Regions from separate parts of the Allorhizobium ampelinum S4 genome, predicted to be linked through region 4. Evidence: predicted binding sites of a transcription regulator. Region 4 holds the regulator's gene; each other region holds the start of a gene.

Region 1 (7,387 bases), 170 kb from region 4:
CTGAAGGGGCCCGGCATCCAAGACCGGACAATGATCGCTCCGCTTGGCTTGCCGGACGGTTTCCTGCGCCATTGGCAGGACAATCATGCCCTGTTTCCGCGCGGCGTCGATGTGATTTTCACCGCCGGTCGGGATTTTCTCTGCCTGCCGCGCAGCTGCGCGATACTATCCGGGGAGGCGTGAATGTATGTTGCTGTAAAGGGCGGCGAGACCGCCATTGCCAATGCCCACAGCCTTTTGGCCGACCGTCGTCGGGGTGATCGAAGCCTGCCGACAATGACCGTCGATCAGATTGTCGAGCAATTGACGCTGGCCGTTGGCCGCGTCATGGCCGAGGCCTCGCTTTATGATCGCAAGCTTGCGGCGCTGGCCATCAAGCAGGCGCGGGGCGATATGATCGAGGCGATTTTTCTACTGCGCGCCTATCGTACCACGCTGCCACGGTTTGGTCTGTCAGAGCCGGTCGATACCGGCGCGATGCGGATCGAGCGGCGGATTTCCGCCACCTATAAGGATCTGCCCGGCGGTCAGCTGTTGGGGCCAACTTTCGACTATACTCACCGTCTGCTCGACCCGTCATTGTTGGAAGAGGGCGACGTTGAGCCCCCGGTCCAGAAAATCCCAACCAGCGAAGCCGCCATGCGGGTCTCCGACATCTTGCGCGAGGAAGGGTTGATTGAACCCGATGGCGACATGCCGGAGGATCATTTGGCGGGTGATATCACCCGCCAGCCCATCGAATTTCCGATGGCGCGCGATCTGAGACTGCAATCGCTGGCCCGTGGCGATGAAGGATTCCTTCTGGCCCTCGCCTATTCCACCCAGCGAGGCTATGGCCGCAGCCATCCTTTTGCCGGCGAAATCCGCTTAGGCGAGGTCGAGGTAGAGTTGGATGTGCCGGAGCTTGGCTTTGCCGTGTCGCTTGGGCGTATCCAAGTCACCGAATGTCAGATGGTCAACCAGTTCAAGGGATCGTCAAAGGCCCCGCCGCAATTCACGCGAGGCTATGGCCTCGTCTTCGGTCAGAGCGAGCGCAAGGCGATGGCCATGTCGCTGGTGGATCGGTCACTGCGCGCCGAAGAGCTGGGCGAGGATATTACCGCCCCTGCCCAAGATCAGGAATTTGTCTTGTCCCATTGTGACAATGTGCAGGCAACAGGCTTTGTCGAACATCTGAAGCTGCCGCATTACGTGGATTTCCAGGCCGAACTCGATCTGGTGCGGCGTATGCGCTCCGAACACGAACAGGCCCGCCAGCAAGGGCTGGACCTGAGCGAGGCGGCGGAATGACCAGTCTATTAGTCGTGATCGGCATACCAGGCGGCGCAAAGCGTCGAGACGCCCAGCATGAGGGTCACGAAGACGGCGAACATCATTTCGATTTCCATGCTCATTGCTCCCTGTTTGCGAATTTCTGGAAGGGTAACGCACAATGATTACGGAAGTTTCATTAGCGGACGAAATTGCCACTTATAATTTTGCCTATCTGGATGAGCAGACCAAGCGGATGATCCGCCGGGCGATCCTGAAGGCCATCGCCATCCCCGGCTATCAGGTGCCGTTTGCCTCGCGTGAAATGCCAATGCCCTATGGCTGGGGCACTGGCGGCGTACAGGTGACGGCGGCGATCCTTGGGCCGGACGATGTGCTGAAGGTGATCGACCAGGGTGCCGACGACACCACCAATGCCGTGTCGATCCGGGCCTTCTTTCAGAAGGTCGCCAATGTGGCAGTCACCACCCATACGGGCGACGCTACCATCATCCAGACCCGCCACCGGATTCCGGAGGAAAAGCTGCGGGCGGGCCAGGTGCTGGTCTATCAGGTGCCGATCCCGGAGCCTTTGCGCTTCCTGGAGCCGCGCGAGACCGAGACCCGCAAGATGCATGCATTGGAAGAATATGGCCTGATGCATGTGAAGCTCTATGAAGACATCGCCCGCAATGGCCGGATCGCCACCACCTATGCCTATCCGGTCAAAGTGGCGGGTCGCTATGTAATGGACCCGTCTCCGACACCGAAATTCGACAATCCGAAAATGCACCGGTCAGAGGCCCTGCAATTGTTTGGCGCGGGCCGCGAAAAGCGGATCTATGCCGTGCCGCCCTATACCGATGTCGTCAGCCTGGATTTCGAGGATCATCCTTTCACGGTGCAAAGCTTCGACAAGCCCTGTGCGCTCTGCGGTGCCGAGCATGTCTATCTCGATGAAGTGATCCTCGACGACAAGGGCGGGCGAATGTTCGTCTGCTCCGACACTGACCATTGCGAGGATCGCCGCGCCAAAGGTCATCGGGGTGAGATGCTGGCGGAAACACAGCAGGGGGAGGCCGCCCAATGACCCAGCAACCGCTTTTGAAGGTCCGCGACCTGTCGAAATTCTACGGACGGCGGATCGGCTGCGCCAATGTTTCCTTCGATCTCTGGCCGGGTGAAGTGCTGGCTGTGGTCGGTGAATCCGGTTCCGGCAAGACGACGCTGTTGTCCTGCCTGTCCACCCGGCTGATGCCGACCACCGGCAGTGTCGATTACCGGATGCGCGACGGCGCTTACCGCGAGCTTTATCACATGAGCGAGGCCGAGCGGCGCTTTCTGATGCGCACCGACTGGGGCTTCGTTCACCAGAACCCCGCCGATGGCCTGCGCATGACCGTTTCAGCCGGGGCCAATGTCGGTGAGCGGCTGATGGCGGTGGGCGAACGGCATTATGGCAATATCCGCGCCACCGCCACCGATTGGCTGGACCGGGTGGAAATTGCCGCCGACCGGATTGACGACCAGCCGCGTGCTTTTTCCGGCGGCATGCGTCAGCGCTTGCAGATCGCCCGCAATCTCGTCACCAATCCGCGTCTGGTGTTCATGGACGAGCCGACCGGCGGGTTGGATGTCTCGGTCCAGGCCCGGTTGCTGGATCTGGTGCGTGGGTTGGTGGCTGATCTTGGTCTTTCCGTCATCGTCGTCACCCATGACCTGGCTGTTGCAAGGCTTTTGTCACACCGGATGATGGTGATGAAGGATGGTCATGTGATCGAGCAGGGCCTGACCGACCGGGTGCTGGACGATCCACGCGAGCCGTACACGCAATTGCTCGTCTCCTCGATTCTTCAAGTGTGATTGGATCATCAGATGCCCACACCTCTTATCGTTTCCGATGTTGCCAAAAGCTTCACCATGCATCTGCGCGACGGGCTTGTCTTGCCGGTGGTGCGCAATGTCAGCTTTTCCGTCAACAGTGGCTCCTGCTCCGTGCTGGGCGGTCCGTCCGGCATTGGCAAAAGCTCAATCCTGAAAATGCTCTACGGCAATTACGCCGTCGATAGCGGCCAGATCCTGGTGCGCCATCACGATACGGTGGTGGATCTGGCGTCCGCCATGCCGCGCATGGTGCTGGATATCCGCCGCGATACGATGGGCTATGTCAGCCAGTTCCTGCGCACGGTTCCAAGGGTGTCGGCGCTGGATGTCGTGGCCCAACCGCTGACGGCGCGCGGTGTGGGTATCGACGAGGCAAGATCGGTGGCAAGTGATCTGCTGGCTAGACTGAACCTGCCCAAGGCACTCTGGCAATTGCCGCCCGCCACCTTTTCCGGCGGCGAGCAGCAGCGTGTCAACATCGCCCGCGGCTTCATCACCGACCATAAAATCCTGCTGTTGGATGAGCCGACGGCCTCGCTCGACGCGCAAAATCGTGCCGTGGTCATCGAGTTGATTGCTGGCAAAAAGGCTGAGGGCGTCGCCATGCTCGGCATTTTCCACGACGAGGAAGTGCGCGAAGCGGTTGCCGACACCATTCTCGATGTCTCGCAATTCTCACCTAGAGGCCGTCAGGTTCAGATTGAACCAGCCATCCTCTAGCTTTCTTGTTTTCGTTTGTCTTTTCGGGAAAACCGGTACCCACTTTTCCCTGACAAACTCTAGGAGCATCGCCGCATGAGCACCCGTCTTGGGCTTGAGCCCCAAATCAACCCGACCGCCAGCGTCACGAACAGCACGCTTGGGCGCTACACCGAAGTGGCCGAGCGCTGCCGTCTCGATGAGGTTGAGATGGGGGACTATTCCTATGTGATGCAGGATGTTTCCATCTGGTGCGCCACCATCGGCAAATTTGCCAATATCGCCGCCAGTGTCCGCATCAATGCCCCCAATCATCCGACATGGCGCGCTACGCTGCATCATTTCACCTACCGCGCCGTCGATTATTTCGAAGGGGCGGATCTGGAGACGGATTTCTTCGACTGGCGGCGGGAAAACCGAGTGGTGATCGGTCATGATGTCTGGATCGGCCATGGTGCTACCATCCTGCCCGGCGTCACCATCGGCAATGGCGCGGTCGTCGGCGCAGGCGCGGTCGTTTCCAAGCCGGTGGAACCCTATACCATTGTCGGCGGGGTGCCAGCCAAGCCGATCAAGCCCCGGTTTGGACCAGGTATCGGCGCGCGCATGGACAGACTTGCCTGGTGGGATTGGCAGCATGAGCGGCTTCACGCGGCCCTTGCCGACTTCCGCACGCTTTCCGCCGAAGATTTTCTGGCCCGACATGAAGTCTTAGCCTGAAGTATAGGCTCTGCTACCCTCTGATTTTAACAGAAATGTCATGAAACTGACATGGGCGCTTCACCGACCTGAACTATAGCTCGCTCTGGATTTGGACATGATATTGGAAGACGCGCATGAATTTCGAACTGACCGAGGTGACACGGCGTTTTGGCAAGAAGATTGCCGTGGAAGCCGTGACCCTGTCCATTCCGCATGGGCAGATGGTCGGCATTATCGGTCGGTCCGGTGCGGGGAAATCCACTTTGCTGCGAATGATCAACCGCTTGGCCGATCCGACATCCGGGTCGATGCGGTTCGGCGATCAGGAGGTGACGCGCCTCAAGGGATCGGCTTTGCGCAGCTGGCAGCGCGATTGCGCGATGATTTTCCAGCAGTTCAACCTGGTTCCGCGTCTGGATGTTCTGACCAATGTCATGCTGGGGCGTCTCAATCATCGCTCCACGGCGCTGAGCATCCTCAATATTTTTACGCGCGAAGAGCGGATCATGGCGATTGCCGCTTTGGAGCGGCTGGGCATCGAGCAGACGGCGCTGCAGCCGGCTGGCACACTGTCCGGTGGTCAGCAGCAGCGGGTGGCCATTGCCCGCGCGCTGATGCAGGCGCCGAAAATGCTGCTGGCCGACGAGCCGATTGCCTCGCTCGACCCTTTGAACGCCAAGATCGTCATGGATGCGCTGCGCGACATCAACGAGCGCGAAGGCATCACCGTGATCACCAATCTGCACACGCTGGATACGGCGCGGGCCTATTGCGAGCGGATCATCGGCATGGCGGCGGGCAAGGTGGTGTTCGATGGGCCGCCGGATGCGCTGACAGCGCAGGCGGTGCAGGCGATCTATGGCACTGGCCAGGATGGCAATGGCATTGACGAGAGCATGACATCGACCGCGATCCGTTTGCCGAAGTCGGACTTGGCCCTGTCTGTGCCGATGGTGGCGGCCACGGCAGGCTGAGCCCGCAATCCATGACCTGAAAAAATAGCATTTCTGTCGCGGCATCCAGCCCGATGGCAGCGCCTTCGCTTGCCCGCGTCAAAGGCACCTTTCTTACGTTCATGAGACAGATCCGGTCCCTCGGGAAAACCAGACCGGAAAACCAGGAGAGAGACCATGTTGAAGAAAATTCTGCTTGCCTCCGTGACGCTTCTGTCGCTGGCCGGCGTGGCTGCTGCCGAAGACCTGAAGGAATTCCGCATCGGTATTCTTGGCGGCGAGAACGAAGCCGACCGGTTGCGCAATTACAACTGCCTGTCCGATCACCTGAAGAAGGAATTCGGCTTCACCAAGGTTTCGCTGTTCCCGGCCTCGGACTATGACGGCGTTATCCAGGGTCTTCTGGGTGGCACGCTTGATTATGCCGAGCTTGGCGCTTCCGGCTATGCCAAGGCCTATCTGGCTAACCCGAAGGCAGTCGAGCCGATCCTGACCACGGTGCAGACCGATGGCTCGATGGGCTATTACTCGATCATGGTGGCCCGCAAGGACAGCGGCATGACCAAAGTCACCGACATCAAGGGCAAGAAGCTCGGTTTTGCCGATCCTGACAGCACATCCGGCTACCTGATCCCGACCGTCACCCTGCCCGACGCGCTCGGCGGCAAGCCGGTCAAGGAATATGTCGGTTCCACTGGTTTTGGCGGCGGCCATGAAAACCTGGTTCTCGAAGTGCTGAAGGGCACGTTCGATGCTGGCACCACCTTCGGCTCCGGCGTTGGCAATTTCAAGGACGGCTACACGTCCGGCAACCTGCGCAAGATGGTCGATAAGGGCGTCCTCAACATGGACGACCTGGTGGAATTGTGGAAGTCGCCGCTGATCCCGAACGGCCCGATCGTCATCCGCTCCTCGATGAACGAGGACATGAAGACCAAGGTCAAGGCCTTCATGATGGATCTGCCGAAGACCGACGCCGCCTGCTTCTCCGCCATCGAAGGCGGCGATTTCAAGGGCTTTGCGGCTGTGAATGTCGATTTCTACAAGCCGGTCATCGACGCCCGCAAGGCAACCATCGGCGGCTGATCGCAGCTGGAAACATGAGAGCCGCCGGGATAAACGACCGGCGGCTTCCCCATTTGTCCATTTTGGAAAGTGCCAGATGAGCCATACCGCCAGATTGTCCTTGCTGAGCGAACAGGGGCGCGTGATCGAGAGCCATTGGAATGCGTTGGCCAAGACCCGCCGCCTTTACACGGTAGCCGGTCTTGCCGTGTTGTTTCTGGCGCTGGCGGGGTCGCTGTGGTTTGCCAATGATACCAATTCGGGCAAGTTTTTCGACCGTCTGCCACATCTGTTCGATTTCGTCGAAACGCTCATTCCCCGCGATGGCAATGAGATCTGGCGGGCGATGTTCGACCTGCCATCGCCCTATGATGATGGCAGCCTGAAATACAATTATCCGGAAGGGCGCTACTATCTCACCCAGACGCTTTATATCCCGGAATATTTCTACAAGATGATCGAGACGCTGAACATCGCGCTGGTCTCGACCCTGCTGGGCGGCATGCTGGGCTTTTGTTTTTCCTTCATGGCGGCACGCAACATGATGCCGAACAGGTTCATTCGCTGGCCGGTGCGCCGTTTTATGGAGTTGCTCAGGGCGTTCCCGGAAGTGGTGCTGGCCGGATTTTTCCTCGCCATCCTCTCCATTGGCCCGATCCCGGCGATGATTGCGGTTTCCGTCCATACGGTCGGCGCACTCGGCAAGCTGTTTTTCGAAGTGGTGGAAAATGCCGATATGAAGCCGGACGAAGGCCTGCGCGCCGTTGGCGGCAATTGGCTGGAGCGGCTGTGGTTCGGCATGGTGCCGCAGGTCATGCCGAATTTCATCAGTT
Region 2 (7,387 bases), 1.6 Mb from region 4:
TGTCGATGATCGTCCCGCAAATCGCATTTTCCGGCACCAGCATGACCTGAGCGGGCGGGAAGTGTTTCAGGGCCGCAAAATTGGCATCGCCGATCCGCGCCACGGCAGCACCGTCGACAAAATTATCCACCTTGGGCAGGGTGATGACTTCACCCGCTTCCAACGAGCGTTTCAGGCTTGGCGCGCCGACCGGCTCGGCAAAGAGAAAAGCGGATAGAGGCAGGTCTTCGGCTAGATAGCCCGTCATGCCCGCACTCAAGCCGCCGCCGCCGACGGGCATGATCACCAGATCGGGGGTGACCTCTTCCGATAGTTGCTCCAGAATTTCGGCAGCAACGGTTGCTTGGCCTTCGATAATGTCAGCATGGTCGAAAGGCGGCACCATCAAGCCGTCAGCTTCCTCAACATAGTCGCGGGCCGCCTTGTAGCATTGGTCGAAAATATCGCCGACCAGCCTTATGGTAATGAATTCGGCACCGAACTTGCGGGTCTTGTCGATTTTCTGTTGCGGCGTGGTCACCGGCATGAACACCACGCCATGCACGCCGAAATGACGGCAGGCAAAGGCGAAACCTTGCGCATGATTGCCTGCTGAGGCGCAGACGAAGATCTTGTCGATCTGCCCCAGGGCGATAACCTTGCGGAAGAAGTTATAGGCGCCACGCACCTTATAGGAGCGCACCGGCGTCAGGTCTTCACGCTTCAGATAAATGTTGGCATTGAACAACGTGCTCAAGTGCTCGCTCAATTGCAGTGGTGTCGCGGGGAAAAGGTCGCGAAGCGCATGAACGGCATCTTGGACGGCAGTTTTTGTCATGGTCTGGTTTCCAGCATCGGCAATATCAGGTCTATCTGCTAACCCATCGATCCCGAAGTTGGAACTGCTTTAAGCAATCCTGCAGCAGATAGTGAAAAATACGATTTTACCTTGGCAGGGTATAGGCGATCGACGTTGCTGACGCGCTCTACTGGAGCGAAAGCAGGAAGAGCAGGGTTCTAAGCACCTCTGTAAAAGCCTCAGTCCATGTCTCGATATGGATCATAAACTGACGCTATCAAGAAATTTACCATAAGTTCCGTTTTTTGCAGTCAAGCATGCAATCATATTCGGTTGCATTGACTAGAATAGATCCACTTATGGTTTGTAAAAAATCCCCAACAATAAGGGGGGTGATACATATCAATTTTCCAAAATGTTGATTTCGAATAGTTTTTCCTGATTTTACTGCTTTAACAGTGCTGTCCCAATTTGGGAAACCCCTTAAAATACATGTGTAACATAATGGTAATGCTGATTTCGTTCCCATGATTCTTAAAAAAATAGACCCAATAAATGACGTTTCTAGATGTTGCTGGCTCGACTAATGTTGTGTAGGCTTAATTTTGTATTAATGATTTTTCCGTGAACGCTGCGGCACCAGTGATGGTGTCCGAACAGATCTTGGCTGCGTATGGCTTGAAATCCGTGCGTGGCAAAGGGTGTCGTTGAAGCAACGTGAGGTGTATGATGAGTGTATCGGTTGCTGTCGTGATTCCCTTTTTCCAGAAAGAGAAGGGAATTTTATCCCGGGCTCTGGAATCGATTAAATCGCAGAAGTTAGACAGTGACGTTGAGATAAGCGTTGTTATCGTTGACGATAGCTCGCCAATTTCCGCCAAAGAGGAACTTGCTGATTTCGAAGCCGGTCCCAATCTGCGCATCGTTCTGCTTGAAAAAGACAATGGTGGACCAGGCGAAGCGCGCAATATGGCGCTGGATTATCTTGAAGCCGATCCCGTCAACTATGTAGCCTTTCTCGATTCCGACGACGTCTGGCACGACGATCACATTCAGCGTGCCCTGGACGGGCTTGTGTTTGGCGATTTCTTCTTCTGCAACCATGTTCGTGGCAAGTATTATGCCGACTATTTCATTAGTCTTCCAGGTACGCGCCGCGCGCTTGCTTCCGATGAGGACTTGATCTGCGGTGACAATTACCATGCCTTCCGCAAGGGCCGGCTTGCGGAAGTGATGATCCGCGAGTGCCCCCCGCAGACATCGACCGTCGTTTACCGCTTCAAGAAAAATGCCGGTTTGCGTTTCAATGGCGCGCTGCGCAGTGCGGGCGAGGATCATGTTTTCTGGATCGAGCTTTGCCTGTTCAACGACACGGTGATCGATCCGAAGATCAATGTCAGCTGCCTGGAAGGCGTTAATCTCTACTGGTCCAACGTGTCCTGGGATAGCCCGAAATCCGTGGCGATTCAGGGTTGTCTGGCGCTTCAATATAATTACCTCAAGGATACGCCGGTTATCTTGCTTGCCGATCCGGAGACTGTTCTGTTCCGCCAGAAGCTTTATGAAGGCGCCTATACCTATGCCTTGTTGCGTGGCCTGGCCAAAGGCTACCTGCCGGATTTCAAGGTTTTGATGCGGCTGGTTGCTGCCTATCCCGGTTATCTGATGCGGGCGCCAACCAGTTTCCAGTTTTTCCTGCGCAACCGTCGTGTGATGACCAATGAAACCGCAGTGAAATCCATGCCTGCTGAGGATGCAGTCGCCTGATATCAGCGTTTTATCGGCGGTTCTGAGCAAAATCGCTTGATTTTATGATCATGCTTGCCGACAAACGACATTGGTCTTGGCCGGGATGCGTGAGTGTCCCTGCGCCATGATATTTGTTGGCAGGCAGAGGGCAGTTGCAATGGCATCCTTTCTTTCGAAGATCTTTTCGGCGTTTTCGGGTTCTTCAGCATCAGATGAGACGAAGCAGTCCGTTTCCGTCGAGCCGCAATTGCATGGCGATTGCCGGATCTATGCCGAGCCGATCAAGGAAGGTAGCCAGTTGCGTTTGGCCGGGCGGATCGAAAAGGACGTCAATGGCGAAACGCTGACCCGCAGCTTCATTCGCGCCGACATGTTTACATCCAAGGAAGATGCGCTGGATTGCACCTTCCGCAAGGCCCGCCAGATTATTGACCAGAACGGACCTTCGTTGTTTGCCGATGGTGCCAAGGATCGCAGCGCTTAAAGATTTTAGGGATCATTTTTCACGCAAAACGCCCGGATTTGGTCCGGGCGTTTTGCGTTTCAGCTGGATCGTGGTTTTACAGAATCAGCCGGTAATTGGCAAAACCGTCCGCGCCGTCACCGGCATCCTCGATCTTCGCGCCCTTGACCTCAGTGGCAAACGCCCGGCCCTTGGGGCCTGTCTGGAAGCTGGCGGTCGTGTCGGGGATCGCGGCAAAGCGCCAATTGCCGTCAGCCGAGGGGTTGATGGTACCCTGCGCGACGATATAGCGGACGATGACATCGCGATTGGTATCCGGGCCGACGAAAATCACCTTGTCGGAGGCGATATCAGGGAATTTTCCGCCGCCGCCAGCGCGGTAATTGTTGGTGACGACCACAAATTGCTGCTCAAGATCAATAGGCTTGCCGTTAAAGCTCAGGTTTTTGATCCGGTTTGCATCCGGATTGATCGCTTTGCCGTCCTTGTCATATTTCGCTGGCTGCGACAGATCGATCTCATAGGTGACGCCGTCGATCACATCGTAATTGTAGGATGGGAAGTCGAAATTGAGCAGGGCCGCATCCTTCGATCCGGGCTTGATCTGGTTGAACATGCCAGCCGACATTTCCAGCCAGTTCTTGACTTGCGCGCCTGTTATCAGCACTGCCTGCACGGTATTTGGATAGAGGTAGAGGTCCGAGACATTCTTGATGGCGATATCGCCTGCGGGAACATCGGTATAATAATCGGCGCCACCGCGGCCGCCAGCTTTGAACGGCGCTGCGGCTGACAGTACCGGGTAATCCTTGTATTTCGTCTCCTTTAGCATGTCCTTGATATACCAGGTCTGGGCATTGGAAACGATCTGCACCGAGGGGTCGTCGGCCACCAGCGCAAAATAGGAGTAAAGCGGTGCGGAGGTCTTGCCGACCGGGGTGCGCACATAGGCCAAAGTTGCCTCATGTTCGTCCTTTACGGCCGCCACAACGTCCTGATTGTCCCTGACATCGGCAATGATTTTCTTGGCGTCATCGCGGTGATAGATCGGCCGCGCCTCAGCGGTGAAATCGACGATTTTCCAGCGATTGCCGTCTTTTTCCAGCATGAAGTCGATCAGGCCCATATGTGAACCCCAGAAGCCAGCCATGACCGCGGGCTTGCCCATCAATGTTCCCCTGAGCGGATCGGCACCCTGGACACCATCCCAGGTTTTTGGACCGGGAAAGACCAGATGTTGATGGCCGGTGAAAATCGCATCGATGCCGTCAACTGTGGCCAGGTAGAGCGAAGCATTTTCCATTCTCTCCGTCTGGCCACTGCCATCAATACCGGAATGCGAGAGCGCGATAACGATATCAGCACCTTGCTCTTTCATGACAGGCACCCAGGCGCGCGCCGCCTCGACGATGTCACGGGTCTGGGCCTTGCCTTCGAGGTTCTTGGCATCCCAGAGCATAATCTGCGGCGGAACGAACCCGATAAAGCCGACCTTGATCACGCTCTCGGTGCCCGCGCCATCCTTGATGGTCTTTTCGATGATGGTGAAGGGCTTGAAGAATAGCGCGTCGTTTTTCGGATCGGAGGCGAGCTGGCCCTTGGTCAGGTTGGCGCAGACAATAGGATATTTCGCCGCCGCCAGCGTGTTGAACATGAAATCGAGGCCGTAATTGAATTCATGATTGCCAAGCGTGCCACAATCATAGCCCAGCGTGTTCATGGCCTTCATGACGGGGTGCTGATCACCGGCCTTGATGCCCTTTTTATAAGCCATGTAATCGCCCATCGGGCTGCCTTGCAGCAAATCGCCATTGTCGATCAACATGGAGTTGCCAGCTTCGGCCCGGATCTCGTCGATCAACGTCGCTGTGCGCGTCAGGCCCATCGTGTCATTGGGCTTGTCGGCATAATAGTCGTAGGGCATCAGGTTGACATGGATGTCGGTGGTTTCCATCAATCGCAAATGCGCCTGATTGGCTGCTGCCCTGGCGGCAAACGGATGAAGCACGACAAGGGCGCTGGCAGCGGCAAAACCTCCCAACAGCGAGCGGCGCGTAATAGGGTGCAGGTCGGTGGGGCGCAAGTGTGCGAGTGGCGACATGGGAAGGCTCCTGGCAAATGTCTTCGTCGATGCGTGAGCATCGCAAACCAGTTGCCTTCATATCATGACAGGTTGATGATGCTAATCTGAAATACCGTGCGCGCCAGAAATTGACCGGTGACATTTAGCGCGAGCGATCAAAGCTGTGGGGGAGCGATCGGGTCTATCGTTTCAGGACCGGGCGCACTTCCTGGTGGAAGTTGCGAAAGTAAGCGGCGACCTTCGCAATGGAATTGCTGTTCTGGCGAAACTGAATGCCCAGCCGTCCGCCCCGGTTCCAGCGGACCATTCCCTCCAGCAGACCAATTTCCTCATTTTCGATGAGGACGGTGCTGCCAGCTGCTGCGTGGAAGGCAGTGTAGAGTTCAAGTGCCAAGCCTGAGCGGGAAATATCGATGATCCGGCAATCGGCAACCTGGCGCATATAGCGCACGGCACTATCCATGCGGCAGCGGCTTCGGGGGGCTGTGCGAATGTCCATTTTAAGGTTGTTTTGCATGTGAAAGTCTTTTTTCTAGGTTCCTTTCGATTTTAACGGCGATCATTGTAAATACTGTAAAAAATCTCGTTAAAATTCCCGCTTACATCAAGCGGCTCAAAGCCGCCCGCCACGTCAGACGAACGGCTGTTTTTCTGCGACGCTGTGGTTCACATCTTCGAGTCTTGATACCTGTCGGATGGAAGCAAAAAAGTCTTGCTCCAGAGCGATTGGCGGTGGTTGTAATCATAAACGCTCAAGCACACGGTGTTTTCGTCTGGCTGTCCAAGACGCAATTGTGAAGAGGCGCCTTCCTCACCGGTCTCGCTCTGCCACAAGGGCTGATTGTTGCGGTTATAAAAAACCAGATTTCCATCGTCGCGGATCTGCAACCGGCCGGGCAGGGCGGCTTTTTCATTTTCACCCAGCATTGACCAAAGCGTCTTGCCGGAGCTGTCTCGCAGTTGCGGGCCGAGCATCGGGTCGTTCACCAGGCTGGCGCTACCATTGAATGTGGTGAGTGATTGGCCGGGAAGAAGCACGGCATTGCTGCGGCTGTCCAGCCGGGCAATATCGGCCATCTCGCCAACCAGCGGGATCTGCATCAGATATTTGACATCGTCCAGTGACCAGCCATTTGCATCGCGGGCCGCCAGAAGCACGGTCAGCTTGGCGAGGGAGGCCATGACGGTCATATCTACGGGGTTCAATGCGCCTATCGCGGGCAGCCAGGCCCCTGCGGCATAGGTATTATAGTCCACAGCACCTTGCAGAACCTGGGTATTATCAACAATTACCACGCCAGCCCGGTTGGCCTCCTCCAAGGCCTTGTAGATAGCGCCCTGGTCCGGCTGCCGGGCATTTCCGCTTGGAAAATTGCCTGCGCCATAGGCTTGCAGCACCAATCCGCCAATGCCCTGGGCCACGCAGGCGCGGATCATATCGGCCAGCAGCGCCTTTCCTTGGGCGGCATCGTACCAGGCGGGAAAGGCCCCGAGAGTGATGACCGGGGCCTTGTTTATGTTGGACGTGATGGCATGCAACTGGGTCAGGGTTTCTGCCCGTGCAGCTTCATCATCCAGACTGACGGCGGAGGACACAGGCGGCGGCGAGGTAAGGTCGGCATTGAGGCCGAGGGTGATGCCATATTGGCCGACAACCGGGAAATTCGGGCTGGAAAAGCCACGAAACTGGCTGGCATCGGCTTTCACCACCCGTGAGCCGCGCATCAACTGGCTATCGAAAAATACACTGACACCGGCAAGGCCAGTCTGGGCGGCTGCGACCGCACCACAGACATTTTGAAAGGCGTCACTATTGAACGTCATGCCGGAAATCACCCCCGGCGTGGGGGAATGAAACAGCGGCACTTGTGAGCCGGTGAGGATCACCGGCTTGCTGAGTTGTGCTAGCACAGTGCCATCGGCACTGACGCGCGAGAGCAGCATGGCCAGGGCTGTGCCGCTGTAATCCATGGTATCTGTGCCATGCAATACGATCCAGCCGTCCACCGTGTCGTAGCGCTCCAGGATATGGCGAGCAATCAAGCACCAGTCGGAGGGTTGCAGATTGGTGCTGTCCAACATGCCGCTCTCGCTTTCGGGAAAGGCGAGGTCGGTCACATAGTCCAGCACCAGATCGGCAAATTTCTGCTTGAGAATCGGGTCGAGATGGGACTGGCAGGCTGCCTTGAATTGCGTGCTGGTCATCGGAGCCAGTGGATTGCCGACGCAGCTGATCGTGCCGCCGGTATTGATGACGCCAATTTTCAAGACATGTCTCCTTGCAGTGCTTAGAGCCTGTCAGGTTTTCCCTGAC
Region 3 (7,387 bases), 1.7 Mb from region 4:
CGGCGGATAATGGCATGCCACGCATAGCCACGATAGAGCGGTGAAAAGCTCAGTGTTGCGCCTGCGGCCTCGGCCTGGGAGGCCAGTTCTTCGCGCAGATTGGCGCGTGGCGTGACGTGAAACCGGGCGAGCCAGGCATGCAGGCCTGTTCGGAACCAGCCTGGCAGATGTTCCTGCTGGCCAAAATCGACGATATGCAGCGAGCCGCCGGGGTTTAAGGCGGCAAGCGAACAGGCAATTGCCTTTTGCCAGTCGGGAATCATCGACAGGGCATAGGAGATCAGCACGCGGTCGAAACCGGTTATGGCAAAATCGGCGGCGGTGAATGCCGAAGCGTCGGCGATGCGCAGATCCGGCTGGCGCGGGCGACCGCGAAAATTACGCCTTGCCTGCACCAGCATTTCGCTGGAAATGTCCAGACCGTAGAGATGCGACATCGGATAAAGCCGCTCCGTGCAGATCAGGTTGCGGCCCGTGCCGCAGGCCACTTCCAGCAGGCTGCCATCTTTTGGCAGATCCAGGCCGACAATAGCCGTATCACGCCCGAGCAGGTAATATTTGCGGGTCAGGTCATAGATATGACGCTGGCTGCGATAGACCTGATCCATCTTGCTGGCATGCTGCCGGTCCAAGTTCGGGCCGGAATGGTCCTGACCAATACGGGCATCGCTCATGCCGTCTTCTCATAGATATGGAAGCCACCGTAGATCGCCGAGCGGTCGAGCGCGTTGAAATGGACGGACAGGTCTTTCAGATAGGACCATTGCTCTGCGAGCGCCGGGGAAATCCGACCTTCGATCACGCTTTTTTCGGCAGCGGTCCGGAAGATCACCCGCGCATCCTTGGAGGCGGTGCGGGTAATTTCGGTCCAAAGATCGTTCAACTGCTCGTCGGTCATCCAGTCCTGGGCATCGAGCAGAATGAAGCGGTCTACGCTGCCTGCGGGCTTGGTGGAGAGCAATTCGGTATAGCTGGCATGGTGGACATTGACGCGGTCAACGCTGGTGCGGATCGTGCGGTAATAATCGGCCCGCAGATAATCCGGCAATGCGCCCTCATGGGATTTCGGATAGCGACGGGCGAAAGCCTGCCAGGCAAAATAATTGTCCCGCAGCGAGAAGTGACAGGCGAGTTTTTCCAGCCGGCCTTTCAGCACCGGGGCGATGGTGCCGGTTTCCGAAACGCTGGCCAGTTCGTCATATTGCTGCGGCGGAATGCCGAGGCCGAACAATGAGCTTTTGCGATTGGTCAGCCAGCGGATAACAGGCTTTTCAAACAGCGGCGCGATGCGGGTCTCGAAAAACTGCCGCTGTTCGCGGGGGGTCCGGCATTGGGTGATTTCTTCCAGCTTGACGCCGTGCAGGCGGGCCAGAAGATGGGTGGCGGTGATGAAGCGGCCCAGCAGACCGGTGCGGTAGAAATTGCCGTTGAACACCCGGATGCGGCGGCGTCCGGTCAGCGTGCGGCGGCTCCAGTAGCGCCGCGTGGTGGCGTCCAGATGCGGTGCCACATATTGCTCGACCATGGAGGCATTGCTGCGGGCATTGTCGGTGCCAAGCAGCCGCACGACGGCGGTGTGATCGGGCAGATGCCGGAAGGCGGCCAGTTTCAGCTTATTGAGGGCAATATGATGCGGATTGAGATCGACGACATCGATGCTATCAGGTTCGCGTGACAGATAGGCCAGCATGTTGCAGCCGCCAGAGCCGATGGTGACAACACGGTGTCCAGCACCAAGCTGCATGGCCTGCATGTCGACATCCGGGTCTTCCCAGATCTGCGGATAGACCAGGCCGGAAAACAGCAGGCCGAACAACCGTTCCGACAGGCCCTTGCGTGACAGTGCATTATGTTGAAGCAGCGCCGATTTCAGCTTCTGGTTTTTGCGGAATCCGGCATCTGGAACAAGTTCTGTCATGTGAAGGGTGCCCCGTTCTGAAGTTTTTATCGGAATAGTGGCTGTCCACTACAGTTTGATGACGGGGGCTGTTGACCAGTGGCTGGGCTGTGCGCCCATGGAAAATCCCATGGTTTTTCAACCGTCATACCCTTTCATGCCCGCTGTAATCATGCTTGCATGCAGACCTCGTGTGGCGGGTTGTGAAACAGAATCACTTTTCCGCTCCAGGTTATTGTTTAAGCATCGGATTTTCCGGACATCGGTTCCCAGTTCCCGATCCGCGACACCATCCGGCGCGGGAGGAAATCGTATGCGTTTGCTGATCAGGTTTGTCCAAGGACTGCTGCTTGCTGTCCTGGTGGTTATCGTCGGGGCTGCCACGTGGCTTTGGCTGGCGCCGCCGGAATTGCTGCGAGTCGGGACAGGCTACGCCGCCAAAATTGTCTGCTCCAACGTGTTTATCGCCAAGCGTGATCCGATGGATGTTTTGTCAGAGGATGTACAGGCGCCGGGCCATCCGCTGCTGCGTTTCCTGCGGCTGGATGTCGATCGGGATGCAGGCATGGTCACGGCCTATATGTTTGGCGCTTTTGCCCCCAGCACAGCCATTGCCCGACCGGGTCTGGGCTGCGCCAACGTTCCCGATGGAAAAATCGATGCGGCTCGCAAGGTGCATCTGCCGCAACCGCTTGCGGCTTCGGCAACCCCGAACCCAGCACCGAACCCTGCGCCCTGGCCGGATGGAACCGGCGCACCGCACACCGACCCGGTGCTGGCGGGCATTCTTGCTGATCCAGCCCTGACCGGGCCATCTATGCGCGCCACATTGGTGATTCGGGATGGAGAGTTGCTTGGTGAGGCCTATGGTCCGGGATTCGGGCCCGATACGCCGCTGATCGGCTGGTCGATGACCAAGACAGTCATGGCCATGCTGATCGGCCAGCGGATGGGGGAGGGCGGGCTTGATCTCGACAAGGATCATTTGTTGCCGCAATGGACCGATGGGCGCGCGGCAATCACCCTGCGCCAATTGATGGGCATGGAAAGCGGCCTGCGTTTCAATGAGGATTATGGCGATGTCAGTGATGCAACGCGCATGCTGTTTCTGGAGCCGGATCAGGCGGCATTCGTCGCCTCTCAGCCGCTGGACGCGACACCCGGGACGCTGTTTCACTATTCGACCGGTACCAGCGTGCTGCTGGCCCGCCTCCTGATGGACAGCTTGCCACCGGAACAGGCGCTGTCTTATCCCCAAACATCCTTGTTCAAGCCGCTGGGCATGACCAGTGCAGTGCTGGAGGCCGACGAGACAGGCACTTTGGCAGGTGGGTCCTATCTCTATGCCAATGCCCGCGATTGGGCCAAGCTTGCCCAATGCCTGTTGCAGGACGGCGTCTGGCAGGGACGGCGGCTGTTGCCGGAAGGCTATGTAAAGACCATGGGGACCCCGACAAAGGCATCAGGCGGCACCTATGGACAGGGGCAAATCTGGCGGAGCGGGCCGGGCCGGGAACCGGATTCCACCTTCGGCATTACCGAAGAAACCCTCTGGTTTCAGGGCCATGACGGACAAACAATTGCGATTGTCCCGTCACGTAAACTGATTGTGCTGAGGATGGGGCTGACGCCTGCCTGGGATAACTACAGGCCGCAGAAACTGCTGAAGGCGGTTCTGGACGCAATGCCGTAGGAAACCGAATCGACAGAAAGGGGCAATGGTCCGTGTCGGCATGGACGAAGTGGTTTACTGCACTTCGTCCAGCAGGCCCTTGCGCTTGGCATCGAAATAATAGCCACGGGCATAGAGGCGAACGGCGTTATCATTGTTGTTTTCGGCCACCATCCACGCACCGCGCAGATATTTGATCGCGTATTTCAGGTTGGTTTCCGGGTCGAACAGACCCTCTGCCGGACCTTCATAGCCAAGCGAACGGGCCGTATTATAGCGGATCTGCATCAGCCCGTAATTGCCGCGGCTATAGGCCGACGGATTATAACGGCTTTCGCGGTGAATGACCCGATGGATCAGCGCGGATGGCATTCCGTATAGGGCGGCATATTTGTTGACGAGCCCATTGATGACCGTCGGGCCGCGGCTTGCCGTTTCGCTTGTGCCAGACGCGGTGCTTTTGGAGGCTTCCGGCGTGGCACTTGGCACGGGGCCGGGGGCGCTGGTGTCGAATTGTGCATCAAGCAGCGCGAAGGATTTGACGACCGGCTTGGCCGGTGAGGCATAGGCGACGGACGATGAGGCCGCAGAGCCCGGGCGCGGCGTGGGAACGGCGGAATGCATGGCCATCACATCCGGCTGCAACGCTTCGTTTTCAAGGCCGATCGGCTCGTTGTCCGAAATCCGGGCTGGTGCATTGGCGGAAGAAGGCACGGTGCTGACCGTTGGTCCAAGCGAGGCGACCTGCGTCAGGCCTGGTTTCTGGATCGGGTATGGGCCTTGGCCTGTCGCCAGGTTAACCGTCTGGCCTGTGCCCGAGGCGCCATTTATGGCGGCCAGCGCATTATTTCCCGACGCGGTATTGGCAAGCGCAGTAACAGCCGATTGCGAAGGTGGTGTCATGGCCTGCGTGCCAGGAACAGCCGGCGTCATCGTGCCATTTGCGGCAGCTACCGTTGTCGAGGCACCTGTTGCGACGCTGCCATTTGCCGATGCTACGGTATTGGCACCGGGCTGTGTGACGCCCGGCTGCGCTGCGGCCGAAACGGCTTGATGAGCCGATGCAGGCTTGGGCGCTATATCGGCTTTGGAATTGTCATTGACATTGGTGCAACTGGAAAGGGCTGCGACGATGACAGCAGTGATGCTGATGGCAATCGTGCGGTCCGTTTTCGCTGTCATGCAGATGTCCGTCGGCTATTGAAACGAGCGCTGCCCACAGGCAACGCACGAACTATTAACATCGGATTCACAAATTTGACAGCCCCCTTGAAGTCTAATGCTAACGATCACTGAAAATGACCGTTGGTATTCCCTTTGCAAATATCTCAAGCCACTGATGCATTTGAGATATTTGCAATACCTTCAAGGCGAGGATGTGGTCCACATCTTCGATGCCTTGGTCTAAAAGGGGATAACCTGTCAAAGACCGTGATTCAGGCGGCAATCCGGCGATAACCGGCGCTGACGGAGCGGGCGGAAATCAGCATGGATTTGCCCTTCGGCTGCACCATACGGCGTGCCGAACGGCGGCGAATCATCCGGTCGAAAGCGTGTGCATAAATTGCCTGAAGCCCACAGGCAAAAGCCGCGAGAGCCATGAAAGCCAGTTCCATGGTCAGAAAATCGCCGCTGAACGGCGAAAAGCCCGATGTGATCTGAGTGGTGATCGCCAACAGAAAGACCAGTGTGCGCGCATCCAGAGCCGAACCGATCACGGCCTGCGACACAATGACCATGGCGCGCCGGTCGGCCAGATTGTCGTTATCGGCCACCGGGCCAATATGCAGCGGCGCCCGCCAGAGCCTGAGTGCCAGAACCATCAATATGGCCATGCCCGGCCAGCGCAGGGCAGAGAGTGCCGTGGCGTTGATATTGCTGAGCGCCTGGGCCATTCCGAATACCAGGCACGCGGCGATACCATAGCCTGTCATGCTGCCCAGCACGCAGAGTGTGGCAGCCCGACCGCCGCCCGCTTGCCGGCAGGCGATGATCCGCTTGGTATTGCGTCCAGGCACAACAAGGAAGGCAGCGCTTGCTGCTGAAAACAACAGCCAATCCTGAAATGTCATGGGCCTGCCTCCGTGTTCGGTCAGCCTGTGGCGGGATATCATCAACCTCATCCCGGCCCGGGCACTCCCGATATAAACATAGCAGCGCCGCATGCCCTTGGCACCGGCGCTGTCACAATAAATAGTCTGTCATGTCCGTTTCAAAACCCCAGGCGGGTCCGAGCAGTCATGCAGGCATGCTTCGGGCAATTACGCCGTCAGCATCGCCTGCAAACAGAAGCCACCATTCGCCGTCAAGGTCAATGTGCCGGACGGAATTTCTGGCCCAGATGGTCCATCACATCTTTGAACCATGGCGTAGAGAGGTCGAAAGCCTTGCCGCCCTTGATGCGGGGGAATTCGATGGCGCGCAATTTGCCGCCCTGGTCCTCGTCATGACCGGTGACGCCGGAGACGCCGTTCAACCCGCTTTCGACGGCCAGATCCACCATGCTCTGGATCAGCCGCAAGTCCTCGTAATTGGCCGGGGCCGAACGGGCGTAATAGCCTGACTTCTGCACCATCGAGCGTTCGGCATCGAGCAATTTGGCGAAATGCTTCTGGAACCAGCCGCCGACATTGATCGTATCGAGCTTCACATGGCCGAACGCGTCGCGCTTGATCTCTTCGCCTGCCTTTTCCCGGTCGGCGATGATTTCGTCCATGCAGGCCCCTTCCGAGACGAACAGCGTGACGAAGCCGGTGCGGTCCATCAACTCCTTCAGCCGCTCTGCCTCGGCTTCCATGTCGAAATGGGTCTCGGGCAGATAAAGACCGTCAATGGTCTTCAGTTCTTCATTCATCATGAAGCCCTCGACATATTCATTATGCTGGATGCGCTGGATATAGGCGCGGGCGGTCGCCGCTGTCAGCCAGCCGCAATGGCGGCCCATGACTTCGTGGATGACCAGCGTGCGCGGGGCGGCACTCTGCTCGTTGGAAACATGGTCGAAGAAGCGGGCGCCGACTTCCGCCGCGGTCCAGGCACCGAGCGACTGGCGGATCGGCACGACATCATTGTCCACCGTTTTGGGCAGGCCGACGACGGTCAGGTCATAGCCATTGGCACCGAGATAGGCGGCGAGATCGGCAGCCGTCGTATTGGTATCGTCACCGCCGATTGTGTGCAGAATGGTGATGCCATCGGCGGCCAGGCGCTCGGCGGCCACCTGCAACGGGTTCTGGCCTTCCTTGACCAGGCCGCGCTTGACGCAATCGGCGACATTGGTGAGCTTGACGCGGCTATTGCCGATCGGCGAGCCGCCATAGCGATGCAGGACATGGGCCTGTTCGCGCATATGCTGGTTGATCTCGATCTTGTAGTCCATCAACAGGCCGCGATAGCCGGATTTATAGGCGACGATCTCGGCATCGGGTGCGATGTCGCTATAGCGCTCGATCAACCCGCCCACTGCCGATGAGAGGCAGGGCGCAAGGCCCCCGGCGGTCAGCAACGCGACTTTGGTCTTGGCCATCAAATCCTCCTTCTTGCGGACAAAGTGCCGCAGACGTTTACGAAATGGTGCCAATGGATGCGACAGAGGCCGGATGCTGTAAAGCGAAAAATTGAACAAAATCCGCAGTTTCGTGGAAATGTCATCAGCCGCGGAAATATAATCGTTTCAAATGGAAAGCGGTAAGCGGGAGGCTTGTGGAAAAGCTAGTATGCCAACGAAGACGTGAAGCATCCGCTGATTCTGCACTGCGGTAAAACCCGGAAAGTGAACAAAGTTTAACCCGAAACAGTGGGGTGCTTCTCTTGCATTT
Region 4 (7,387 bases):
CTCGATGGTCATGATATCAGCCATGATCTGGCAGGGATGGGTCAGGTCGGTCAACGCATTGATCACCGGAACGGTGGCGTGTTCGGCCAGTTCCAGCAGGCGGTTGTGATCAGTGGTGCGGATCATGATCGCATCGACATAGCGCGACAGAACCTTGGCCGTATCGCCAATCGTCTCGGCGCGGCCAAGCTGCATTTCCGTGCCGGACAAAAACAGCGTCTCGCCGCCCAGTTGACGCATGCCGACATCGAAGGAAACACGGGTGCGGGTCGATGGCTTTTCGAAGATCATCGCCAGCATCTTGCCGGCCAGCGGCTTGTCCGCTGTTCCGGCCCGGGTTCTGGTCTTGCGCTGATGGGCGTCGGACAGAATAGAGTGAAGGTCCTCGGACGTCATGGCCGAGAGATCGAGGAAGTGTTTCGGGGATGCCATGGTGTTACCTGTCGTTCATGCCTGAGCGATTTTGAGGGCGGCCTGCGCGGACAAAGCCTCGGCGGCCTGTTCGATGCGCTTGAGGCCTTCTCGGGCCTGTTCGGCAGTCAGCGTCAGAGGCGGAAGCAGGCGGATGACGTTATCGCCTGCCGGAACGCCCAGAATATGCTCGTGGCGCATCGCATGCAGCAGTTCGGAGGATGGCACTGCGGCCTTGATGCCGAGCATCAGGCCTTCGCCGCGCACGTCTTCGATCACGCCTGGAAAACGGTCTTTCAGACCAGCCAGACCCTGCCGGAAGATCAGCGCCACATCCCGGACATTTTGCAGGAAGTCATCGGCGAGAACCAGATCGAGAACGGCATTGCCGACCGCCATGGCCAGCGGGTTGCCGCCATAGGTCGTACCATGCACGCCAGCCGTCATGCCGGACGCAGCCTCTTCTGTGGCAAGGCAGGCACCGAACGGGAAGCCGCCGCCAATACCCTTGGCCACCGCCATGATGTCGGGGGTGAGGCCAGCCCATTCATGGGCAAAGAACTTGCCCGTCCGGCCCACGCCCGACTGTACTTCGTCGAGAATGAGCAGCAGGCCCTTCTCGTCGCAGATTGCCCGCAATTCGCGCAGGAACTCGCTCCCCACGACGCGAATACCGCCTTCGCCCTGGATAGGTTCGATCAGCAACGCAGCCGTGCTGTCGGTGATCGCCGCCTTCAATGCGTCGAGATCGCCGAACGGCACCTGGTCGAAGCCGGGCGCCTTGGGGCCGAAGCCTTCAAGATATTTCTCCTGGCCGCCAGCAGCGATGGTGGCGATGGTGCGGCCATGAAAGGCACCCTCGAAAGTGATGATGTGGAACTTCTCCGGATGGCCCTTGCTATAGTGATAGCGGCGAGCCGTCTTGATGGCGCATTCGAGCGCTTCGGCTCCGGAATTGGTGAAGAACACCTTGTCGGCAAATGTTGCCTCGACCAGCCTTGCGGCCAGGCGTTCCTGGCCGGGAACTTCATAGAGGTTCGAAAGATGCCAGACTTTTTCCGCCTGGCTTTTCAATGCCTCGACGAGATGCGGATGCGAGTGGCCGCAGGACGTCACGGCGACGCCGCCGGCAAAGTCGAGATATTGCTCACCTGTTTCAGTGTAAAGCCACGGGCCCTCGCCTCGCTCGAAACGCAGCGGCGCACGTGAAAACGTGTTGAACAGCGGCGTTGATGTCTGAGCCATGGCGGAAAATCCTTTCGAGCGGCTTTTTGAAGTCTCAATGAGTTTATAGGCTAACCACCGAAAAACCGGTGGAAAAAATCAAAAATGCCGCCTTTCGGCGGCATTTGCACTATTCCGGCTTCCGCCAGCGTTGTCAACAAAACATCGGGGCAAAGGCATTGCTCCGACATGTCCTTGCAAGCGCTGTTGAACAAACCGCCTCGATAAAAAATCGGTGGATAGCAAGTTGGGGAAAAGCCTGAAATTCGATTCACGATGATTCGGCGACTCTTGTCACGGAGTCAGGCTCACACTAGGTTAATAACGAATTACTACACTGCATGCGGCGGAAAAGTCACCAACAACACGAGGAAAGTTGGGTTCCGGAACCTTCCGGGACATGGATGATGGATTCCGCGTCAAGCGCGTGCACCAGGCGGAGATTGCGGCATGAACTGGACGGACGAGCGAGTTGAAAGACTCACGAAATTATGGGCCGAAGGCCTGAGCGCAAGTCAGATTGCGACGCAGCTTGGCGGCGTCAGCCGGAATGCCGTGATTGGCAAGGTGCATCGGTTGTGCCTTCCCGGACGCGCCAAGGCAGGCGGTCCCGCCGCGACACCAGCGCGCACACCCAAGCGGCCAGCGCCGTCCACGCCTCGTGCACCGAGTTTTGCCGCACGCACGCCTTCAAGCGCGCCGCGTCCTGCCGCGCGCACTGCTGCGGCGACCGCGCTGAACGAAGATCTCGACATGGATGTCACCGAGAACATGGCTGCTTTGCCGGTTCTCAACACCACCATTCTGCCAGCCTCGCGCCGTCTGTCGCTGACGGACCTGACCGAGCGGACCTGCAAATGGCCGGTTGGCGACCCGATGACCGACGAGTTTCACTTCTGTGGCTGCGACAGCCAGGACAATTCTCCCTATTGCAAATATCACGCGAAGCTCGCCTACCAGCCGGTAAACGAGCGGCGCCGGGCTGCTGCGAACGCGCGCTGATCTCTGCCCGTGATCTCCGATCGCATGTCATAAAAAAAGCGAGCCGCCCGGCTCGCTTTTTTCGTTCCACTGGGGTTTCGGTCCATAAAAACAGAGCAGCGATCTTATGCTTCCATCGAATAGCCGGCGCCGCGCACCGTGCGGATCACGTCCTGCATATTGGAAAAGTTGAGCGCCTTGCGCAGCCGTCCGACATGGACATCGACTGTGCGCTCGTCCACATAAATGTCATGGCCCCAGACGCCGTCCAGCAGTTGAGAGCGGGAAAACACCCGGCCGGGTGAGGTCATCAGGAACTCCAGCAGCCGGAATTCGGTGGGCCCGAGGCGCACTTCGCGGCTCTTGCGATGGACACGATGGGTTTCGCGATCAAGCTCGATATCGCCGCAACGCAGCAGGCTGGACAGAACTTCCGGCTTGGCGCGGCGCAGCATCGCCTTGACGCGGGCCATCAGTTCCGGCGTCGAGAACGGTTTGACGACATAATCGTCGGCACCGGTGGCAAGTCCGCGCACCCGTTCGCTCTCTTCGCCACGCGCGGTCAGCATGATGATCGGCAGGCGCTCGGTATCGGGCCGCATCCGCAGGCGACGACATAGCTCAATGCCGGAAACACCCGGCAACATCCAATCGAGGATCAGCAGATCCGGCACCCGCTCCTGCAGGCGAAGCTCGGCTTCGTCTCCCCGCAGAATGGTTTCGACCTCATAGCCTTCCGATTCCAGATTATAACGCAAAAGGACGCTCAGGGCTTCTTCGTCTTCAACGACGGCAATTTTCGGCAGCATTCGATCCCATACCTTCAATGAGAGAGTCTTCCCGCAAGCCTTTCCTTGTCCGCTCTGGCGAAAAAGAACACGGCAATACGAGAATTTCGATGTTTACAGCATGTTTGCGCTTCATGATGGCGCTCTACTGTGACTGGAAGGCTGGCCTGTCGCCACAGGTCGAACCTTCGGGTGAAGCCCCCACCCCATTTGGCGTCAGACGCTGAGCTGTCCGATGCCAATCTCCGTCATGGTTTCATACCGGCAGCCACAGATCATGGCTCTTGGTATGCTTTTCTTTGATATCTCAAGGTCTTGATGCCTTGAGATATCAACACGTCATGCAATGCGGGGATGGGTCAACATCCTCGCATTGTCATCTCAATCGGCGACCCCGAAAGCGGTCGTCGTGTCGTCCTTCGGGCGCTCACCCTCGGGCTGTGCGCCAGTGGCCATGTAATAGATGGTCTCGGCGATATTGGTGGCATGGTCGCCGATGCGCTCGATATTCTTGGCGCAGAACAGAAGGTGCGTGCAGGTGGTGATGTTGCGCGGATCTTCCATCATATAGGTCAGCAATTCGCGAAACAGCGAGGTGTAGATTGCATCGATCTCCTCATCGCGGTCGCGGATCGACTTGGCCTTTTCCGCCGAGCGGGTGGTGTAGACATCCAGCACTTCCTTGAGCTGGGTCATCGCCAGTTCCGAAAGATGCTCGATGCCGCGGGCCAGCTTGCGCGGCACGCCGGTGCCTTGCACGGCCATGACCCGCTTGGCATTGTTCTTACCGAGATCGCCGACGCGCTCCAGATCCGAGGCAATCCTGAGCGCACCGATGATTTCGCGCAGATCGGCGGCCATGGGCTGACGTTTTGCGATGGTGACGATCGCTTTGTCACCCACTTCGCGCTCGGCATTGTCCATGATCACGTCGTCGGAGATCACCTTCTGGGCGAGGGCGGCATCGGAATTGACCAGCGCGCGAACGGATTCACCCACCATCTGCTCGGCCAGACCGCCCATTTCCGAAATGCGGCGCATTAGATATTTCAGTTCCTCGTCAAAGGCGGTGTAGATATGCGCTGTCATGTTCTGATCCTTTAAAAAGATGCATTTTCAATCAACCGTCGGATCAGCCGAACCGGCCCATGATATAGTCCTGGGTCCGCTGGTCGTCCGGGTTGGTGAACATCTTGTCGGTATCGTTTTCCTCGACCAACTGGCCGAGATGGAACATTGCCGTGCGCTGGGACACACGAGCGGCCTGCTGCATCGAATGCGTGACGATGACGATGGTGAAATTGGCCCGCAATTCGTGGATCAGTTCTTCCACCTTGGCCGTCGCAATCGGGTCCAGGGCCGAGCAGGGCTCGTCCATCAGGATGACTTCCGGGCTGACGGCAATGGCGCGGGCAATGCACAGACGCTGCTGCTGTCCGCCGGAAAGGCCCGTTCCCGGCTCCTGTAGGCGATCCTTTGCTTCGTTCCAAAGACCGGCGCGCTGAAGGCTCTTTTCGACGATCTGGTCCATGTCTGCCTTGTTGCGGGCGAGACCATGGATGCGCGGGCCGTAGGCAATGTTTTCGTAGATCGACTTGGGGAACGGGTTCGGCTTCTGGAATACCATGCCGACGCGGGCGCGAAGCTCGACAACGTCGATAGATGGATCGTAGATATCCATGCCGTCGAGGGTGATAAGGCCGGTGACCCGGCAATGATCGATGGTGTCGTTCATGCGGTTCAGCGTCCGCAAGAACGTAGACTTGCCGCAACCCGAAGGACCGATCAGCGCCGTGACGGTATTTTCGCGGACATTCAGGTTCACGTCGAACAGGGCGCGCTTTTCACCGTAGTAAACGGACACATCCTTGCCGACCATCTTGGTGTTCACTTCGGTCATCTTCTGATCCAAGGCCTTTTCAACTGCTGATTCAGACATCATGTTCATATTCTTACTCCTCCGGCCTTTCTTTTCGCAATTGCTTGGCGAAAGCCGCGACGAACTTTCCTGGACGTTATCGCCCAGGACCGTGGTTCAGCTGGTTTCTACCACCGCCGCTCAAACCGCCTGCGCAGCAGGATGGCACCAACATTCATGATCAGCAGGAAAATCAGCAGAATGATGATGGCACCGGACGTCCGCTCCACGAAAGCGCGCTCGGCTTCATTGGCCCACATATAGATCTGTACCGGCAGGGCTGTCGACGGATCGAGCGGCGTACCCGGATAATCCGCCACGAAAGCCACCATGCCAATCAGCAACAGCGGTGCGGTCTCGCCCAGTGCATGGGCAAGTCCGATAATCGTGCCGGTCAACACGCCGGGCATGGCGAGCGGCAGGACGTGATGGAACACGGTCTGCATCTTGGACGCACCAAGACCCAGTGCCGCAGCGCGGATCGACGGCGGCACGGCCTTCAAGGCTGCGCGGGTGGCAATGATGATCGTCGGCAGGGTCATCAGGGTGAGCACCAGTCCGCCGACCAGCGAGGCCGAGCGCGGCAGACCGGCGAAGTTGATGAACACCGCCAGGCCCAGCAGGCCGAAGACGATAGAGGGAACGGCTGCGAGATTGTTGATATTGACCTCGATCAGGTCGGTCCAACGGTTCTTCGGGGCAAATTCCTCAAGATAGATCGAGGTTGCCACGCCGATGGGCAGAGCCAGGATCAACACGGTCAGCATCATATAGGCAGTACCGATCAAGGCCACGCCAACGCCTGCGGCTTCCGGGCGGCTGGATGCGCCGTTGACGAAAATACCGGTATTGAAGGACTTGGCCAGCGCGCCGCTTTCAGCCAGCGTATTCATCCAGCCGATCTGCTGGTCGGAAATTTTCCGGCTGCTCTCATCGACCGTCAGGTCGAATTGCCCCTTGAAGGCCGTATCGATTGTGGCACTGGCCAGGACCGAGACCGGAACCGTCTTGCCGACAAGCAACGGATCGGCAACGACCATATTGCGCAATTGGACGCGGACATTGTCGGACACCATCTCGGTCAATTGCTTCATTGCCGGACGATTGGATGTATCGATCTTCAGTTTTGCCGCCAGCGCATTGCGCACCAGAACCGGATAATTGGCCGCAACCAAAACATCGGGATTGGTGGCGCGCTGGTTGCTGGGATCGATCAGCTTCTCGCTAAACTCAACCGGAACGGTGATCGTTGTCTGCAAGAAGGCTGTGTAGCCTTTGGAAACCACCGACGTGAGCAGCAGCAGCAGGAACAACAAACCGAAGCTGATGGCGACAATGCCATAGGCCCGGAAACGGCGCTCAGCGGCGTAGCGACGCTTGATGCCGATATCCCGGCGAGGACGCGATACAGGGGCAAGGGCGCCAGCGCCGTGGCCTGCCGCAGCGGGGGAGAGGGTCTCGCTCATTCGTACTGCTCCCGGTATTTGCGCACGATGTAAAGCGCATAGATATTAAGGCAAAGCGTGATGGCAAAAAGGGTAATACCCAGTGCGAAGGCCACCAGCGTTTGCGGAGAGGTAAATTCAAGGTCGCCGGTCAGCTGGTTGACGATCTTAACGGTGACTGTTGTCATCGGCTCGAAAGGATTGAGCTGAATACGTGCCGCAACGCCTGCGGCCAGCACCACGATCATGGTTTCGCCGATAGCACGCGATGCCGTCATCAGCAGCGCGCCGACAATACCCGGAAGTGCTGCCGGCAGGATCACCCGCTTGACGGTTTCAGACCGTGTGGCACCCAGGCCAAGCGAACCATCCCGAAGCGAGCGCGGCACGGCAGTGATGATGTCGTCCGACAGGGAGGAGACATAGGGGATCAGCATGATCCCCATCACGAAGCCTGCCGTCAGCACGCTCTGTGCCTGGATGAAGCTGACGAAATCGCCGGTGGCGATGCCGTTGATCTTGGCGGAGATATCCCGCAGGAACGGACCGACCGAGGTCAGCGCGAAGAAGCCGTAGACGATGGTCGGAATACCGGCCAGCACTTCCAGCAGTGGCTTGGT

What was found. The regulator PhoB, encoded in region 4, activates phosphate uptake and scavenging genes when phosphate is short. The targets are predictions, from matches to a motif close to TGTCATNNANCTGTCAT.
Region 1: a site for PhoB is predicted at 4,591-4,607, ahead of phnC (phosphonate ABC transporter ATP-binding protein). Genes of this name have one in related genera too.
Region 2: a site for PhoB is predicted at 5,156-5,172, ahead of AVI_RS09775 (bifunctional 2',3'-cyclic-nucleotide 2'-phosphodiesterase/3'-nucleotidase). Genes of this name have one in related genera too.
Region 3: a site for PhoB is predicted at 1,966-1,982, ahead of AVI_RS11505 (BtaA family protein). Genes of this name have one in related genera too.

What each region holds. Positions count from the first base shown of each region.
Region 1 covers NC_011989.1:233,342-240,728, forward strand. Annotated here, with positions in the region: gene phnH (phosphonate C-P lyase system protein PhnH) at 1-183, shown strand, start outside; gene AVI_RS01125 (carbon-phosphorus lyase complex subunit) at 184-1,290, shown strand; gene AVI_RS01130 (alpha-D-ribose 1-methylphosphonate 5-phosphate C-P-lyase PhnJ) at 1,433-2,341, shown strand; gene phnK (phosphonate C-P lyase system protein PhnK) at 2,338-3,114, shown strand; gene phnL (phosphonate C-P lyase system protein PhnL) at 3,127-3,855, shown strand; gene AVI_RS01145 (DapH/DapD/GlmU-related protein) at 3,931-4,554, shown strand; gene phnC (phosphonate ABC transporter ATP-binding protein) at 4,671-5,510, shown strand; gene phnD (phosphonate ABC transporter substrate-binding protein) at 5,667-6,575, shown strand; gene phnE (phosphonate ABC transporter, permease protein PhnE) at 6,652-7,387, shown strand, end outside.
Region 2 covers NC_011989.1:2,049,117-2,056,503, reverse strand. Annotated here, with positions in the region: gene ilvA (threonine ammonia-lyase) at 1-817, opposite strand, end outside; gene AVI_RS09785 (glycosyltransferase family A protein) at 1,508-2,545, shown strand; gene AVI_RS09780 (HlyU family transcriptional regulator) at 2,685-3,011, shown strand; gene AVI_RS09775 (bifunctional 2',3'-cyclic-nucleotide 2'-phosphodiesterase/3'-nucleotidase) at 3,088-5,091, opposite strand; gene AVI_RS09770 (PilZ domain-containing protein) at 5,255-5,590, opposite strand; gene AVI_RS09765 (asparaginase domain-containing protein) at 5,740-7,341, opposite strand.
Region 3 covers NC_011989.1:2,429,173-2,436,559, reverse strand. Annotated here, with positions in the region: gene AVI_RS11510 (class I SAM-dependent methyltransferase) at 1-674, opposite strand, end outside; gene AVI_RS11505 (BtaA family protein) at 671-1,918, opposite strand; gene AVI_RS11500 (serine hydrolase domain-containing protein) at 2,211-3,590, shown strand; gene AVI_RS11495 (transglycosylase SLT domain-containing protein) at 3,645-4,751, opposite strand; gene AVI_RS11490 (LysE family translocator) at 5,006-5,641, opposite strand; gene AVI_RS11485 (pyrophosphate--fructose-6-phosphate 1-phosphotransferase) at 5,881-7,095, opposite strand.
Region 4 covers NC_011989.1:407,609-414,995, forward strand. Annotated here, with positions in the region: gene argF (ornithine carbamoyltransferase) at 1-432, opposite strand, end outside; gene AVI_RS01960 (aspartate aminotransferase family protein) at 448-1,656, opposite strand; gene AVI_RS01965 (GcrA family cell cycle regulator) at 2,086-2,637, shown strand; gene phoB (phosphate regulon transcriptional regulator PhoB) at 2,742-3,425, opposite strand; gene phoU (phosphate signaling complex protein PhoU) at 3,786-4,493, opposite strand; gene pstB (phosphate ABC transporter ATP-binding protein PstB) at 4,537-5,352, opposite strand; gene pstA (phosphate ABC transporter permease PstA) at 5,451-6,788, opposite strand; gene pstC (phosphate ABC transporter permease subunit PstC) at 6,785-7,387, opposite strand, start outside.